One region of the Devosia beringensis genome, then DNA from elsewhere that is predicted to be linked to it. Evidence: predicted binding sites of a transcription regulator. Region 1 holds the regulator's gene; the other holds the start of a gene.
What was found. Region 1 encodes PhoB, which activates phosphate uptake and scavenging genes when phosphate is short. Its sites were predicted from a motif close to TGTCATNNANCTGTCAT; they were not measured.
Positions count from the first base shown of each region.

Region 2: GDR53_RS15000 (inorganic phosphate transporter) is a predicted target of PhoB. The motif match lies at 5,672-5,688, and genes of this name have one in related genera.

Region 1 is NZ_CP045422.1:2,842,126-2,849,530, reverse strand. It holds gene GDR53_RS13890 (substrate-binding domain-containing protein) at 1-962, shown strand, start outside; gene pstC (phosphate ABC transporter permease subunit PstC) at 1,023-2,402, shown strand; gene pstA (phosphate ABC transporter permease PstA) at 2,402-3,766, shown strand; gene pstB (phosphate ABC transporter ATP-binding protein PstB) at 3,841-4,623, shown strand; gene phoU (phosphate signaling complex protein PhoU) at 4,693-5,394, shown strand; gene phoB (phosphate regulon transcriptional regulator PhoB) at 5,398-6,099, shown strand; gene GDR53_RS13860 (IS110 family RNA-guided transposase) at 6,397-7,359, shown strand.
Region 2 is NZ_CP045422.1:3,074,585-3,081,989, forward strand. It holds gene miaA (tRNA (adenosine(37)-N6)-dimethylallyltransferase MiaA) at 1-843, shown strand, start outside; gene GDR53_RS14975 (MATE family efflux transporter) at 840-2,255, opposite strand; gene GDR53_RS14980 (DUF423 domain-containing protein) at 2,345-2,719, shown strand; gene GDR53_RS14985 (hypothetical protein) at 2,782-3,057, shown strand; gene GDR53_RS14990 (cold-shock protein) at 3,351-3,563, shown strand; gene GDR53_RS14995 (NUDIX hydrolase) at 3,714-4,169, shown strand; gene GDR53_RS15000 (inorganic phosphate transporter) at 4,172-5,671, opposite strand; gene GDR53_RS15005 (acetolactate synthase 3 large subunit) at 6,059-7,405, shown strand, end outside.

The DNA of each region.
Region 1 (7,405 bases):
CGTTCGGCACCCCAGCCGCTTTCGCCCAGTCGCGCGACACCATCCAGATCGCTGGTTCGTCCACCGTGCTGCCCTTCGCCTCGATCGTTGCTGAAGAATTCGGCGCGGCTTTCCCTGAGTTCAAGACCCCGGTCGTGGGTTCGGGCGGCACCGGCGGCGGCCTGAAGTCCTTCTGTGAAGGCGTTGGCGAAAACACCATCGACATTGCCAATGCTTCGCGCGCCATCAAGGACAGCGAAAAGGAAGCCTGCACCGCGGCCGGCGTCACCGACATTCGCGAAATCCAGTTCGGCTTCGACGGCATCGTCTTTGCGTCGTCGGCTACCAAGGCTGACTTCGCCCTGACCCCGCTCTTCGTATACAAGGCGATCGCTGCCCAGGTGCCCGTCGATGGCAAGATGGTCGACAATCCCTACACCAACTGGTCCGAGATCGACGCCTCGCTCCCCGATCAGGCCATCGCCCTGGCCATTCCCGGTTCCAATCACGGCACCCGCGAAGTCTTCCAGGAGAAGGTTGTCGCTGCTGGTTGTGAAGCTGCCGAACTGCCTGCCGATGCTGCCGAAGACGCTTGCGAAACCCTGCGTCAGGACGTCGTTGTCGAGATCGCCGGTGACTACACCGAGACCCTGGCACGCCTGACCTCCAACCCCGACACTGTCGGCGTGTTCGGTCTGTCCTTCTACGAGCAGAACAAGGACACCCTCAAGGTCGCTACCGTCGATGGCGTCGTGCCATCGCTGGACAGCGTCTCGGCCGGTGAATACCCCGTGTCGCGTCCCCTGTTCTTCTACGTCAAGGGCCAGCACATCGGCGTCATCCCCGGCATCGAGGAATATGTCCAGTTCTTCCTGTCGGAAGCCATTTCGGGCAATGGCGGCACGCTTGAAGCCGCTGGCCTGATCCCGCAGCCAGCCGACAAGACTGCCGAAGTCATGGCCGCTTTCGAAGCCGGCATGTAAGCGTCAATACCCGGGCCGCGCCACCAGGCGCGGCCCTCCCTTTCCCGCGGGACAGCGCCCATGAACTCTCTGATTATTGCCGGCCTTTTGCTTGTCCTGCTCGGTCTGGCCTATCAGACAGGCTGGGCGACCAGCCGCCGCCTCGCCACGCCGCAGGGCGTCAAGGTCCATTCCCGCCCGCAATATCACGCGGCTCTGGTGGCGATCTGGACCCTGGCCCCCGCTTTGCTCATTCTTGGCATCTGGGCCTGGCTCGGCGCTGACATCACCCGCGCCTATATCGTCGCCCAGATCCCCGCCGACATTCTGACATCGCTCGATCAGGCCGGCCTCAACGCCACCCTGCAGCGCATTGGCGCTCTGGCCTCCGGCTATGGCGTGGCCGGCGACATCCTGCCTTTCGAGCAGACCGCCGCCGACTCGCTGCGCGGCTTCCAGTTCATCACTTTCCTCGCCATCGTGGCTGCCGCTGCCGGCCTCGGCATCCTGGCGCTGCTTTATGCCCGCTCCCGCATCAGCCCCCGCCTGCGCGCCCGCAACAATGTCGAGATCGTCATTTCCGGCCTGCTGATGCTCTGCTCGGCCGTGGCCATCCTGACCACCCTGGGCATCCTGCTGTCGCTGCTCTCGGAAGCCATCCGCTTCTTCGGCTTCATCAGCCCGGTGGACTTCTTCTTCGGCACCGTCTGGAACCCCAAATTCTCCTCCACCACGGCGGGCGACTACGGCTCGTATGGCCTGCTGCCGCTGCTCACCGGTACCCTGTGGGTTGCCGCCATCGCCTCGCTGGTGGCCGTGCCGATCGGGCTGATGACGGCGATCTACCTGTCCCAATATGCCCCGCGCAAGGTGCGCGCCGTCATCAAGCCGGTCATCGAAATCCTCGCCGGCATTCCCACCATCGTCTACGGCTTCTTTGCCCTGGTCACCGTCGGCCCCTTCCTCAAGGGTGCCGGCGCCATGGTTGGCCTCGATATCAGCGCCACCAGCGCGCTGACCGCAGGCCTGGTCATGGGCATCATGATCATCCCTTTCATCTCCTCGCTCAGCGACGACATTCTCAACCAGGTGCCGCTGGCCATGCGCGATGGCTCCTATGGCCTGGGCGCGACCCAGTCCGAAACCATCCGCCACGTCCTGCTGCCCGCCGCCCTGCCCGGCATTGTCGGCGCCTTCCTGCTCGCCGTCAGCCGCGCCATCGGCGAAACCATGATCGTGGTGCTGGCCGCCGGCAACAGCCCGGTGCTGCGCGGCACCCCGCTTGAGCCGATCTCCACCATCACCGTCTCGATCGTCAACCAGCTCACCGGCGATACCGATTTCGCCGGGCCGCAGTCGCTGGTGGCCTTTGCCCTGGGCCTGACCCTCTTCGTCATGACCCTTCTTCTCAATATCGTGGCGCTCTACATCGTCCGCCGCTTCCGGGAGCAGTACGAATAATGACCGATCTTCAGGGCTCCGGTCGCAAGGCGGCCACCGAACGCACATTGCTGGTACGCGCCGGCCTGCGCCGCCGCCACCTCAACGAGCAGATCTTCCGCATCCTGGGCATCGTGGCGATCTGCGCCGCGCTCGGCTTTGTCGCCCTGCTGTTCGCCGATGTGTTGCGCAAGGGCATCCCCGCCTTCCATCAGGCGACGCTGCATCTCGACGTCACCTATGATCCGGCTCTGCTCGGTGTCGATCCGGCCCCTGTCCGCGCTGCCGACCAGTCCGATGCCGATTTCAATGACGTCACCCTCAAATGGCAGCGCGACGTCGCCATGCTGAACTGGAACAAGGTCATCGACGCTGCCATGCAGGCGGTGACCCCAGCCGGGCTCGAGATCGACAGCCGGCAGTTGCTGACCATTCCCGAAACCAATGCCCGCCACGTCGTGCGCGAGGCCTTCGTCGCCGATCCGAGCCTGCTCGGCCAGACCGTGCGCTTTGATCTGCTGGCCTCGGCCAATGTCGATAACTGGGTCAAGGGCAATATCGACCGCGACCTGGGCGATGCGCAGCAGCAATTGTCGGCGCCGGCCCGCGCCATGATCGATGCGCTCGAGGCCAATGGCGCCATCACCCAGGATTTCGCCTGGGGCCTGTTCACCAATGTCGACAGCCGCGCCGCGCCTGCCTCGGCCGGTCTCGCCGGCGCCTTCATGGGCTCGCTTTACATGATGCTGGTGGTGATCGTGCTGGCCGTGCCGATCGGGGTGGCCAGCGCCATCTATCTTGAGGAATTCGCGCCCAAATCGCGCCTCACCGATCTCATCGAGGTCAACATCAACAATCTGGCGGCCGTGCCCTCCATCGTCTTCGGCCTGCTCGGCGCCGCGGTGTTCATCAACTTCTTCCACCTGCCCCGCTCCGCCCCGCTCGTCGGCGGCCTGGTGCTCACCCTGATGACCCTGCCCACCATCATCATCGCCACCCGTGCCGCCCTGCAGGGCGTCTCCCCCGCCCTGCGCCAGGCCGCTCTGGGCCTGGGCGCCTCGCGCACGCAGATGGTCTTCCATCACGTCCTGCCCGTCACCTTCCCCTCGATCCTGACGGCCACCATTATCGGCGTGGCCCAGGCCCTGGGCGAAACCGCACCCCTGCTGCTCATCGGCATGAATGCCTTCGTCGCCGCCGTGCCCGGCTCGGTGGTCGATCAGGCCACCGCCCTGCCGGTGCAGATCTTCCTCTGGCAGGGCAATGAGAACCGGAATTTCTTTGAAGCCCGCACATCAGCTGCCATCATGGTCCTGCTGGCGCTGATGATCATGCTCAACGCCGTGGCCATCTTCCTGCGCACCCGCCTTGAGCGCCGCGTATGAGCGAACTGGAGAATGCACCAATGGATATGATCGCCGGCAAGCCCAAGACGACACAGCAATCAGTGAACAGCACCATGAACCCCACCGACGCCCTGCAACGGCCGATCCGCCTCACCGCCCGCGACGTGACCGTGCATTACGGCGCCAAGCAGGCTTTGTTCGGCATCTCCATCGACATCCCCGATCGTGCCGTGACCTCCTTCATCGGACCCTCGGGCTGCGGCAAGTCGACCTTCCTGCGCTGCATCAACCGCATGAACGACACCATTGAGGGCGCCGTTGTCGGCGGCACCATCAAGCTCGACGGCGACGATATTTCCGATCCCGATCTGGACGTGGTCGAGCTGCGCGCCCGCGTCGGCATGGTCTTCCAGAAGCCCAATCCCTTCCCCAAGTCGATCTACGAAAACGTCGCCTATGGTCCCAAGATCCACGGCATTGCCCGTTCCAAGACCGACCTCGACGAGATCGTGGTCTCCTCGCTGCGCAAGGCGGGCCTGTTCGAAGAGGTCAAGGATCGCCTGCAGGAGCCCGGCACGAGCCTGTCGGGCGGCCAGCAGCAGCGTCTGTGTATTGCCCGCGCCATCGCCGTCGGCCCCGAAGTCATCCTGATGGACGAACCCTGCTCGGCCCTCGACCCGATCGCCACGGCCATCATCGAGGAACTGATCGACGAGCTGCGCGAGAACTACACCATCGTCATCGTCACCCACTCCATGCAGCAGGCCGCCCGCGTCAGCCAGCGCACGGCCTTCTTCCACCTGGGCAATCTGGTCGAGGAAGGTGTCACCGAGGACATCTTCACCAACCCGGCTCACAAGCAGACCCAGGATTACATCATGGGTCGCATCGGCTAGTCCGGCCACCCGCTCATATGCGCGAACCGGCCCCGGCCGGTTCCCCGCCCCAAGGTTCAGAGGAACACCATGGCCCCCGATCATATCGTCTCGTCCTACAATGACGAACTCGTCGCCCTCGCCCAGACCATTGCCGAAATGGGTGGCCAGGTCGAGGTCGCCATCGAGAACGGCACCAAGGCACTGCTCAAGCTCGATCGCGAGCTGGCCGACCTCACCATCATCGCCGATCAGCGCATCGATGACATGCAGCGCAAGATCGACGACATGGCCGTTTCCATGATCGCCCGCCGCCAGCCCATGGCCTCGGACCTGCGCTCCATCATCACCGCCATCCACGTCGCTTCCGATCTCGAACGCGTCGGCGACATGGCCAAGCAGCTGGCCCGCCGCTCGCTCAAGATCGAGGGGCTGACCCTGCAGCCCACCTTCTACAATGGCGTGCGCAACATGACCGCCCTGGTGCTGCGCCAGATCAAGGAATCGCTGGACGCCTATTCCAACCGCGATGCCGACGGCGCCATCCAGGTCTGCAACCGCGATGACGAGGTGGACGCCATGTACACCTCCCTGTTCCGCGAACTGCTCACCTACATGATGGAAGATCCGCGCAACATCACCCCCTGCACCCACCTGCTGTTCTGCGCCAAGAGCCTGGAACGCATTGGCGATCACGCCACCAATATCGCCGAACGCGCCTATTACCTGCAGACCGGCAAGCAGCTTTCCAGCGATGTCGAGGAACTGCAGCGGACCCAGATCAAGGCCTGACCGATGCCCGCCACCATTCTTGTCGTCGAGGACGAAGGCGATATCGCCATCCTCCTGCGTTACAATCTCGAGGCCGAGGGCTTCCGCGTCGTCACCGCTGAAACCGGTGACGAGGCCACCCACGCCATCCAGGACAAGCTGCCCGACCTGATCCTGCTCGACTGGATGCTGCCCGAAATCTCCGGCATCGAACTGTGCCGGCGCCTGCGCGCCCGCGAGGAAACCGCCCGCGTCCCCATCATCATGCTCACCGCCCGCGGTGAGGAGGAAGAGCGCGTCCGCGGCCTCGCCACCGGCGCCGACGACTATGTGGTCAAGCCCTTCTCGGTGCCCGAGCTGATCGCCCGCATCCACGCTTTGCTGCGCCGCGCCAATCCGAACCTGGTCACCGCCGCGCTCAAGGTCGGCGATCTCGAGCTCGACCGCACCACCCACCGTGTCCGCCGGGCCACCCGCGACGTCCATCTCGGCCCCACCGAATACCGCCTGCTCGAATATCTGATGCGCCATCCCGGCCGCGTCTATTCACGCGAACAGCTCCTCGACGGCGTCTGGGGCAATGACGTCTATGTCGACGAGCGCACCGTCGACGTCCATATCGGCCGCCTCCGCCGCGCCATCAACCGCGGCCGCGAAACCGACCCCATCCGCACCGTCCGCGGCGCGGGATATGCGTTTGACGAGCGGTTTGCCCAGGTCGCGTGAGATCCGTCTCTTTTCAGCCTACCCCACCCCGTCTTCCCCGAAAGGGGGAGGAGCAGCGCAGTGCTTGCCTTGATTGGTGCCCCGACCACCACGCGGTCCCTCCCCCTTGTATGTTTGCTTGGAGGCCGTGATTGGCGATGATCGGCCTGGGAGCTTTGGGTTTACCGGGCTCCCGGGCTGGATAGCGTGTGTCCCCCAAGAGCCAGCAAGCTCGCCCCTGAGCAGACGCGTCCGGCCCATCTTGACTGTCTCGAACGGTTGGTTGGGCGACATGCCCGCATACAAGGCAGAGCGATCATGATTTTTTCCCCAGACTATGTTGGTGTCGACGTCTCCAAGAAGCACCTGGATCTGGCCATCACCGGCTCGAGCAGGTTGCGCGTGTCCAATAATCCGGCTGGCATGGCTCGGTTGGTGCAAAAGATCTCCAGCCTGACCCGGCCCCATCTGGTCTGTGAGGCCACCGGCAGCTATACGCGGCTGATGGCCCGCTCGCTCAGCCAGCATGGCATCGCGCTGAGCACGATTAACCCGCGCCGGGTGCGCGATCTGGCTCGGGCCGACGGGCTGCTGGCCAAGACCGATGCGATTGACGCCGCGGCGATCCTGCGCTTCGCTCACCTGATGCACCCAGATCCCGACCCCCTCTACGATCCAAATGCCGTGGAAATGGCCGATCTGGTGCGCCGGCGCCGCCAGATGGTGGATATGCTGGCCATGGAAAAGCAGCGTCGCGAGCACCCTGAAGCTGCGCTGGCGCAAGCCAGCATCGATGCTCATATAGGCTTCTTGAGCAGCCAGATCGGCGAGATGGATCGGGCCATTACCCGCCAGATCGATAGCGATGCGACGCTACGGCGCCGGGCCGAACTACTCACCACCATCCCCGGCATCGGCCAGACTACGGCCGCCGTGCTGCTGGCCGAAATGCCCGAGCTGGGCGGCATCGGCAACAAGCAGGCGGCCGCCTTGGCCGGAGTCGCCCCCTTCAACCGCGATAGTGGTGAGATGCGCGGCCAGGCCCATATCGCCGGCGGACGCCTCTCGGTGCGCTGCGCTCTCTATATGGCCACCCTGTCGGCCATCCGTGCTAACCCGCCCATCCGCGACTTCTACAAAAGGCTGCGCGCCCAGGGCAAACCGGGAAAGCTCGCCATCGTCGCCGCCATGCGCAAACTCATCACGACAGCCAATGCCGTCCTTGCCAACAACACCCCCTGGCACACCAACAACACCCCCTGGCACACCAACACAGCTTGACCGCAAACACGGTTGCTCAGGGGGAGGCTAGGTGGGGGCATTGCAC
Region 2 (7,405 bases), 230 kb from region 1:
CCGACTGCCAGCGGCAAGTCGGCGCTGGCGCTCGCCATGGCGCAGGGCCAAAGCGGGGTGATCATCAATGCGGACTCCATGCAGGTCTATGACACGCTGCGCGTCGTAACGGCGCGGCCGGGGCCGGAGGAGGTCGCGCTAGCCGATCACCGGCTGTATGGCAGCGTGCCGGCGGCGAGCCGGTTTTCTACCGGCCAGTGGCTGAGCGCGGTGGGCGAGGTGATCAGCCAGACCGGCGATGCGCCGCTAATTTTCGTTGGCGGCACAGGGCTTTACTTTGACGCGCTGCTGAATGGATTCGCCGATATCCCCGAGGTGCCGGCTGAGATTGCCGCTCAAGTTCAACAAGAGATTCAAGCGCTCGATGCGCGCCAGCGGCTGGCGCTGCTGCAGCGGGAAGACCCGCTCGCGGCAGCCCGGCTCAAGGTTGTCGATCCGCAGCGGCTGGTGCGGGCCCTGGCGGTCAAGCGGGCGACGGGACGGCTGCTGTCGAGCTTTCAGGACGACAAGCAGGCCGGGGCGCTGGCGGGCTTTGACATCGAAAGGATGGTGCTCGACCCTGACCGCGATGTGCTGCGCAAGCGCATCGCGCTACGCTTTGCCGCTATGTTTGTCGGCGGCGCCGTCGAGGAGGTGCAGGCCCTGCGGGCGCTCGATCTTGACCCAGGCCTGCCGGTGACCAAGGCGATCGGGGTGCGCGAAATCGGCGACTGGCTCGATGGGGTCATCGCGCAGGACGAGGCCATCACGCTGGCCACCATTGCCACCCACCAATATGCCAAGCGGCAGCGCACCTGGTTTCGCAACCGCTTTGGCGAATGGCCGCGGCGCGGGCTGGCCTAGGCGCGGGCGCGCATCAGGCCTAGCCGCTCGCGCATGGCAAAACGGGCCACCAGCACCACTGCGACAATGCCGAGTCCGGCGGCCAGGCCCAGCCAGATGCCAACGCCACGCCACTCCAGCATGAAGCCCAGCGCATAGGCGATGGGCAGGCCAATGCCCCAATAACCGACCAGCGCGACCAGCATGGGGATCTTGGTGTCGCTGAGCCCGCGCAAAGCGTGGGCGGCCACGACCTGGGCGCCGTCGACGATCTGGAACAGGCCGGCCACGGCCAGGAAGGTGACGGCCAGGCCCAGCGCACTGGTATTGGCATCCGAGCGCGGATCGAGGAACCAGGAGACGATGAGCGGCCCCATGGTGAGGAAGAGGATGCAGCTGACGGTCATGAAGCCGGTGCCCAGGACAAAGGCGGTCCAGCCGGCCTTGCGCACGCCTTCGGGATCACTGCGGCCATAGGCATTGCCCACCCGTACGGTGGCGGCAATGCCCAGGCCAAGCGGCACCATGAAGGCCATGGAGGCGCATTGCAGGGCCACGGCATGGGCGGCGACCTCGTCGGTCCCAAGGAGGCCCATCAGCAGCGCCGCTGCGGTGAAGAGGCCCACCTCGGCCAGCACAGTCAGGCCGATCGGGGTGCCGATGCGGAAAATCTCGCGGAAGCGCGGCCAGTCGGGTTTCCAGAAGCGGATCAGGATATTGAAACGCTTGAAGCGGCGGTGGCGCAGCACATAGGCCAGCATCAAGCCGAACATCAGCAGATTGGTCAGTACGGTGGCGATGGCGGAGCCGCGCAGCTCGAGTCGCGGAAAGCCGAAATAGCCAAAGATCAGCACGTAATTGGCGGCAGCGTTGAAGGCGACGCCGCCAAGGGTGATCCACAGGATGATGCGGGTGTCATCAAAGGCCGACAGCAGCGAGCGCAGCGCCATGATGGCCAGCGCAGGAAACAGCATCCAGACCGCGATCTGGATATATTGTTCGGCCATGATGGTGGCATCGGGATCTTGGCCCAGGGCGATGAAGATCGGCCGGATCTGCAGCAGCAGTGGCACCAGGACGGCGGCAACGGCAATGCCGGCCCACATGCCCTGACGCACCACGCGACGGACGGCCTTGATGTCGCGTGCGCCGCGGGCCTGGGCTACGAGCGGCGCCACGGCGCCGACAATGCCGAATCCGAGCAGCAGGAACGGCATCAGGAAAGCCGTGGCGAGCGCACCGGCGGCCAGAAAGTCCGGCCCGAGCCAGCCGGTCATGATGACATCGGTGGCGGTGAGAGCGTTCTGCGCCAGCTGGGCGATGACCAGGGGCCAGGCCAGGGTGAAGGTGGCCCGCAGTTCGGCGGCCCAACTCGATGACGGCGAAACGCCAGGGGCGGTCGCGCTGGACGCAACCGTGACTTGCTCACTCATGAAAAAATGTCCTACTCGCAGATCATGCTCTAGCTGAATCCCGCGATTGGCGGAAGGGGCGCGGGTGGCAGGCGCCGGGGAGAAAGTCGATGACATCGAGAACGGACGTGAGCGGGCGTGTGCTGCTGCTGGCCGCGGGCCTGGCGGGCGGCTGCGGGGTGATGGCCGCTGCGGCAGCGTCGCATGGCGGCGAGTCCCGCAATCTGGCGGCGATTGCCGCGATCTGCCTGGCGCACGGGCCGGCGCTGCTGGCGCTCGGGCTGGCGGGCAGGGGTAAGCTGGCGCGGGCGGCCGGCCTGCTGCTGGCGGGCGGCACCGCGGTCTTTGCCGCCGATCTGGGTGTGCGCGAGTGGCTCGGCCACGGGATGTTTGCCGGCGCGGCGCCGCTGGGCGGCGGTGCCATGATCCTGGCCTGGGCGGCCATCGCGCTGGGCGGGGCTATTGGCGCACTGCAAAATGATTGAATGATGGTGGAACCAATCAATGACAGGGTCGTTATTGGGTTGAGATTTCCTCGGAGGCTTCCATGCACAAAATTCTGATTATTGCCGCTACCTGCCTGTCGCTCGCTGCCTGCACCACCACCCAGCAGGGCGCTACCGTTGGCGCCGTTGGCGGTGGCCTGGCCGGCGCGGCCCTCTCGGGCGGTAGCGCAGTTGGTACCGTTATTGGTGCCGGTGCCGGTGCCGTTGTCGGCGCTGCTGCTGGCAGCATGGTCGGCAAGCGTCCTGGCTACAGCAACCAGTGCATCTACCAGGCTCGCGATGGCAGCCGTTACTACGATACTTGCCCCCAGGGCTAAGTCCAGAATTGCAGCATCGCCCCATGCTGCAGGCGCCTGTCAGGCGCTGAACGCCCGGCTCGGATTCAATCCCGGGCCGGGCGTTATTGTTGATCGGTGAAACGCCTTGAATTTATCAGCAATAGCCGCCATATTTTGCTTCTACGACACTGTCTCGCGCTATCTGATCGACCGGCCACGGCCGGGAACTTGGCTATCTCCTGATCTGTGAATCGTTAGGCCGGACCCGCATTTTCGGTCCGTTTTCAACCCTTAGCCGCCCCAGCGGCGACCACTTGTGAGGACTAAGTTCCATGGCTACCACCGGTACCGTCAAATTCTTCAACACCACCAAAGGCTTCGGCTTTATCTCGCCAGAAGATGGCGGCAAGGACGCTTTCGTCCACATTTCCGCTGTCCAGCGTTCGGGCCTGCAGGGCCTCTATGAAGGCGACAAGGTCACCTATGAGCTCGAGACCGGCCGCGACGGCAAGGAATCGGCGACCAACCTGACCCTGCTCAGCTAAGCTGGCTGCGTGATTGTTGCGAAGGGCCCCCGACGGGGCCCTTTTTTGTTGTCCGGGCGGATTTTATTGGCGGCGCGAGCGCGAATCCCGCAGCATTGCCGGACGCTGCCAGTCCCTCGCGGGCCGCAGCCCAAGCGTTACAAGGGTCTCATGGTCAAGAATTTTCTGCGCAACTGGAGTCCGCGGGTCGAGATCCCCACGGAATGCCGACAGGTGGGTGCCTTGCCCTATGCGGTGGTGGACGGCCGGCTCAGTGTGCTGCTGATCACCTCGCGCCGCAGCGGCCGCTGGATCTTTCCCAAGGGCGCCATCGAGCCGGATATGTCGGCCAGCGAAAGTGCCGCCCTTGAAGCGCTGGAAGAGGCTGGGGTCGTCGGTCCGATCGAGGACGTGCCGATCGGCAGCTATCGCACCGGGTCGGACAGTGACGGTTCGGCGCTGGTGGATGTCGATATCTATCCGCTGCTGGTGGAGACCCAGCTCGAGGACTGGAAAGAGCGCAGTCAGCGTCTGCGCCACTGGGCCGTGGTGTCGGAGGCCCAACGCCTGCTGGTCGATCCGGCTCTGGGCCGCATCGCCGTGGCCCTGGCCCGGCGGTTTGGCTGAGGTCAGCCCACCAGCAGGTTGAGCACCAGGAAGACCACTGCTGCCAGCACGGCTGACGCTGGCACGGTGATCACCCAGACGGCCGCGATGCCCAGCACATGGCGGCGGCGCACCAGGCGGCGGCGGGCCTGTTGCCGATCCTTGGAGAGGGCCTGTTCGGGCGTGGCATTGAGCATGGCCGGGTCGACGAAGCGGGCATCGACCGGTACCGAATTGCCCTTCATGTCGCGCTGGGCAATATATTCGCGCAGGAAGCCGACCCCGAAAATGGCACCCACGGCAATATGGGTGGAGGAGACCGGCAGGCCCAGCGCCGAGGCGGCCAGCACGGTGGCGGCGGCCGACAGTGCCACGCAATAGGCGCGGATTTCATTGAGCTTGGTGATCTGTTCGCCGACGGTGCGGATCAGGCGCGGGCCAAACAGGGCCAGGCCCAGCGCGATGCCGACGCCGCCAATGCACAGCACCCAGAGTGGCAGGGCCAGATTGGCCGATTGCACGTCGCCGGTCTGGACGGCGTTGACGATGGCGGCAAAGGGGCCGATCGCATTGGCCACATCATTGGCGCCATGGGCAAAGGACAGCAGGGCGGCGGCGACGATCAGCGGCAGGCGGAACAGCTTGGCGATGTGCTTCTTGCGGTTCTCGATGCGCAGCGACTGACGCCGCACCATGGGCATGGCGACGAGCCAGCCGAGCACGGCAAAGCCGATCCCCAGGCTCAGGACAGTGCCGACGCCCGGAGTCCAGACGCGCTTGAGCCCCTTGGTGGCCAGGTACATGGCAAAAATGCTGGTCATCAGCGCGACCATAATGGGGACCCAGACGCGGGCGGCCGAGATCTTGTCGATCCGGGTGGTGATGGTGGAGCGGATGATGGACAGCAGCAATGCCGCAAACACGCCGCCCAGCACGGGCGAGATCACCCAGCTTACGGTGATGGTGCCGATGACCGGCCAAGCAACCGAGCCAAAGCCGGCCGCGGCGATGCCGGCGCCGACAACGCCGCCCACCACGGCATGGGTCGTGGAGACCGGGGCGCCGATAATGGTGGCCAGATTGACCCAGAGGGCGGAGGCCAGCAGGGCAGCCATCATCACCAGCACGAAGCTGTCATTATCCAGTTGATCGCCGACCAGCAGGTCGCGGGCCACGGTATTGACCACATCGCCACCGGCCAGCAGGGCGCCGGCAGCTTCAAAGATCGCAGCAATCAGCAAGGCGCCAGCCATGGTCAGCGCCTTGGAGCCGACAGCCGGACCCATATTGTTGGCCACGTCATTGGCGCCGACATTGAGCGCCATATAGCCGGCGATCGCGGCTGCGATGATGACCAGATAACTGTGGGGGCCGTCGGTAACGAGAAAACTTGCCCAGACGGCGACGGCGAGCAGGAAGACCAGCGCAAGGCCGGGAGCGGCAAGCGAACGGGCCAGGTCATGGGTGGCGGTCTGCAGGCCAGTGACCCGTTTGAGGTCCTTGTCCAGCGCGGGCTTGGCCATAGTCATCTATCCGTCACATGAAGCGTGTCGCGGCAATAGCATCGTCAGCGCAAATGGCCACCCCTTTATGGATGGCAACCCCAGTTGTTTGCCCCGGGCGCGGCAGCACGTCCGGCGTGGGGCAAGGACGGGCCGGCGGGCCGATCGGTGCGGCCTTGACTTCATTGCGCACTTGCTCTTATCAATGCGGCCAGAATTTTTTGTTGGAGAGGTCCCGTGCGGGCACTCATTCTCGTAGTAGGCAGGCGCATCGGCACCGTGGGATAACATCCCGCGCGATAGCTGGTGCGCCGAAAACAGGTCCCGAACGGGGCCTTTTTTATTGCCCGGTTTTCGCCGCTTACGAGACTGGGCTCCCAATTTGGATTGTAGGGAAGGACAGAAACAATGACCGAAAGAATGACCGGCGCAGAAATGGTTATCCAGGCGCTGACCGATCAGGGGGTCGAGCATATCTTCGGTTATCCGGGCGGCGCTGCCCTGCCGATCTATGACGCCATGTTCCAGCAGGAGGCGCTGCAGCACATCCTGGTGCGCCACGAGCAGGGCGCCACGCATATGGCCGAGGGCTATGCCCGTTCCACGGGCAAGCCCGGCGTCGTTCTGGTGACCTCGGGGCCGGGGGCCACCAATGCGGTGACGGGGCTGACCGATGCGCTGATGGATTCGATCCCCATGGTCTGCATCACCGCCCAGGTGCCCACCACGCTGATCGGCACCGATGCCTTCCAGGAATGCGACACTGTCGGCATTACCCGCAGCTGCACCAAGTACAATTACCTGGTCAAGCGCATCGAAGATCTGCCGCGCATCATGCACGAGGCCTTCCTGATCGCCACGACCGGCCGGCCCGGTCCGGTGGTGATCGACATCCCCAAGGATGTGCAGTTCGCCATGGGCGACTATTACAAGCCCGACCTCGAAACGCTGCGCCACCAGAGCTATCGCCCGCAGGTGGATGGCGATGCCGATGCCATCGAGGCGGCGGTGGAGCTGATGCTCAAGGCCGAGCGGCCGATCTTTTATACCGGCGGCGGCGTGATCAATGCCGGCCCCGAAGCGTCCAAGCATCTGCGCGAACTGGCCGAGCTGACGGGCTTTCCGGTGACCTCGACGCTGATGGGCCTGGGCGCTTTCCCCGCCTCCAATCCGCAGTGGATGGGCATGCTGGGCATGCACGGCACCTACGAGGCGAACCTGGCCATGCATGACTGCGACGTCATGATCAATATCGGCGCGCGCTTTGATGACCGCATCACCGGCCGCATCGACGCCTTCTCGCCGGGCAGCCGCAAGATCCATGTCGATATCGATCCGTCTTCGATCAACAAGGTGGTGCGCGTCGACGTGCCGATCATCGGCGATTGCGAGCGCGTGCTGGCCGAAATGGTGCGCGTCTGGCGCAGCAAGACCAATCAGCCGCGCACCGAGGCGCTGGCGCCGTGGTGGAAGCAGATCGAGACTTGGCGCGCCGTGAATTCGCTCGGCTACAAGAATTCCGACACGGTGATCAAGCCGCAATATGCCATCGAGCGGCTCTACGCGGCCAGCCAGAAGCAGGGCAAAGAGGTCTACATCACCACCGAAGTGGGCCAGCACCAGATGTGGGCGGCTCAGCACTTCCACTTCGACCAGCCCAATCGCTGGATGACCTCGGGTGGCCTGGGGACCATGGGCTATGGCCTGCCGGCCGCCGTGGGCGTGCAGGTTGCCCATCCCGATGCGCTGGTGATC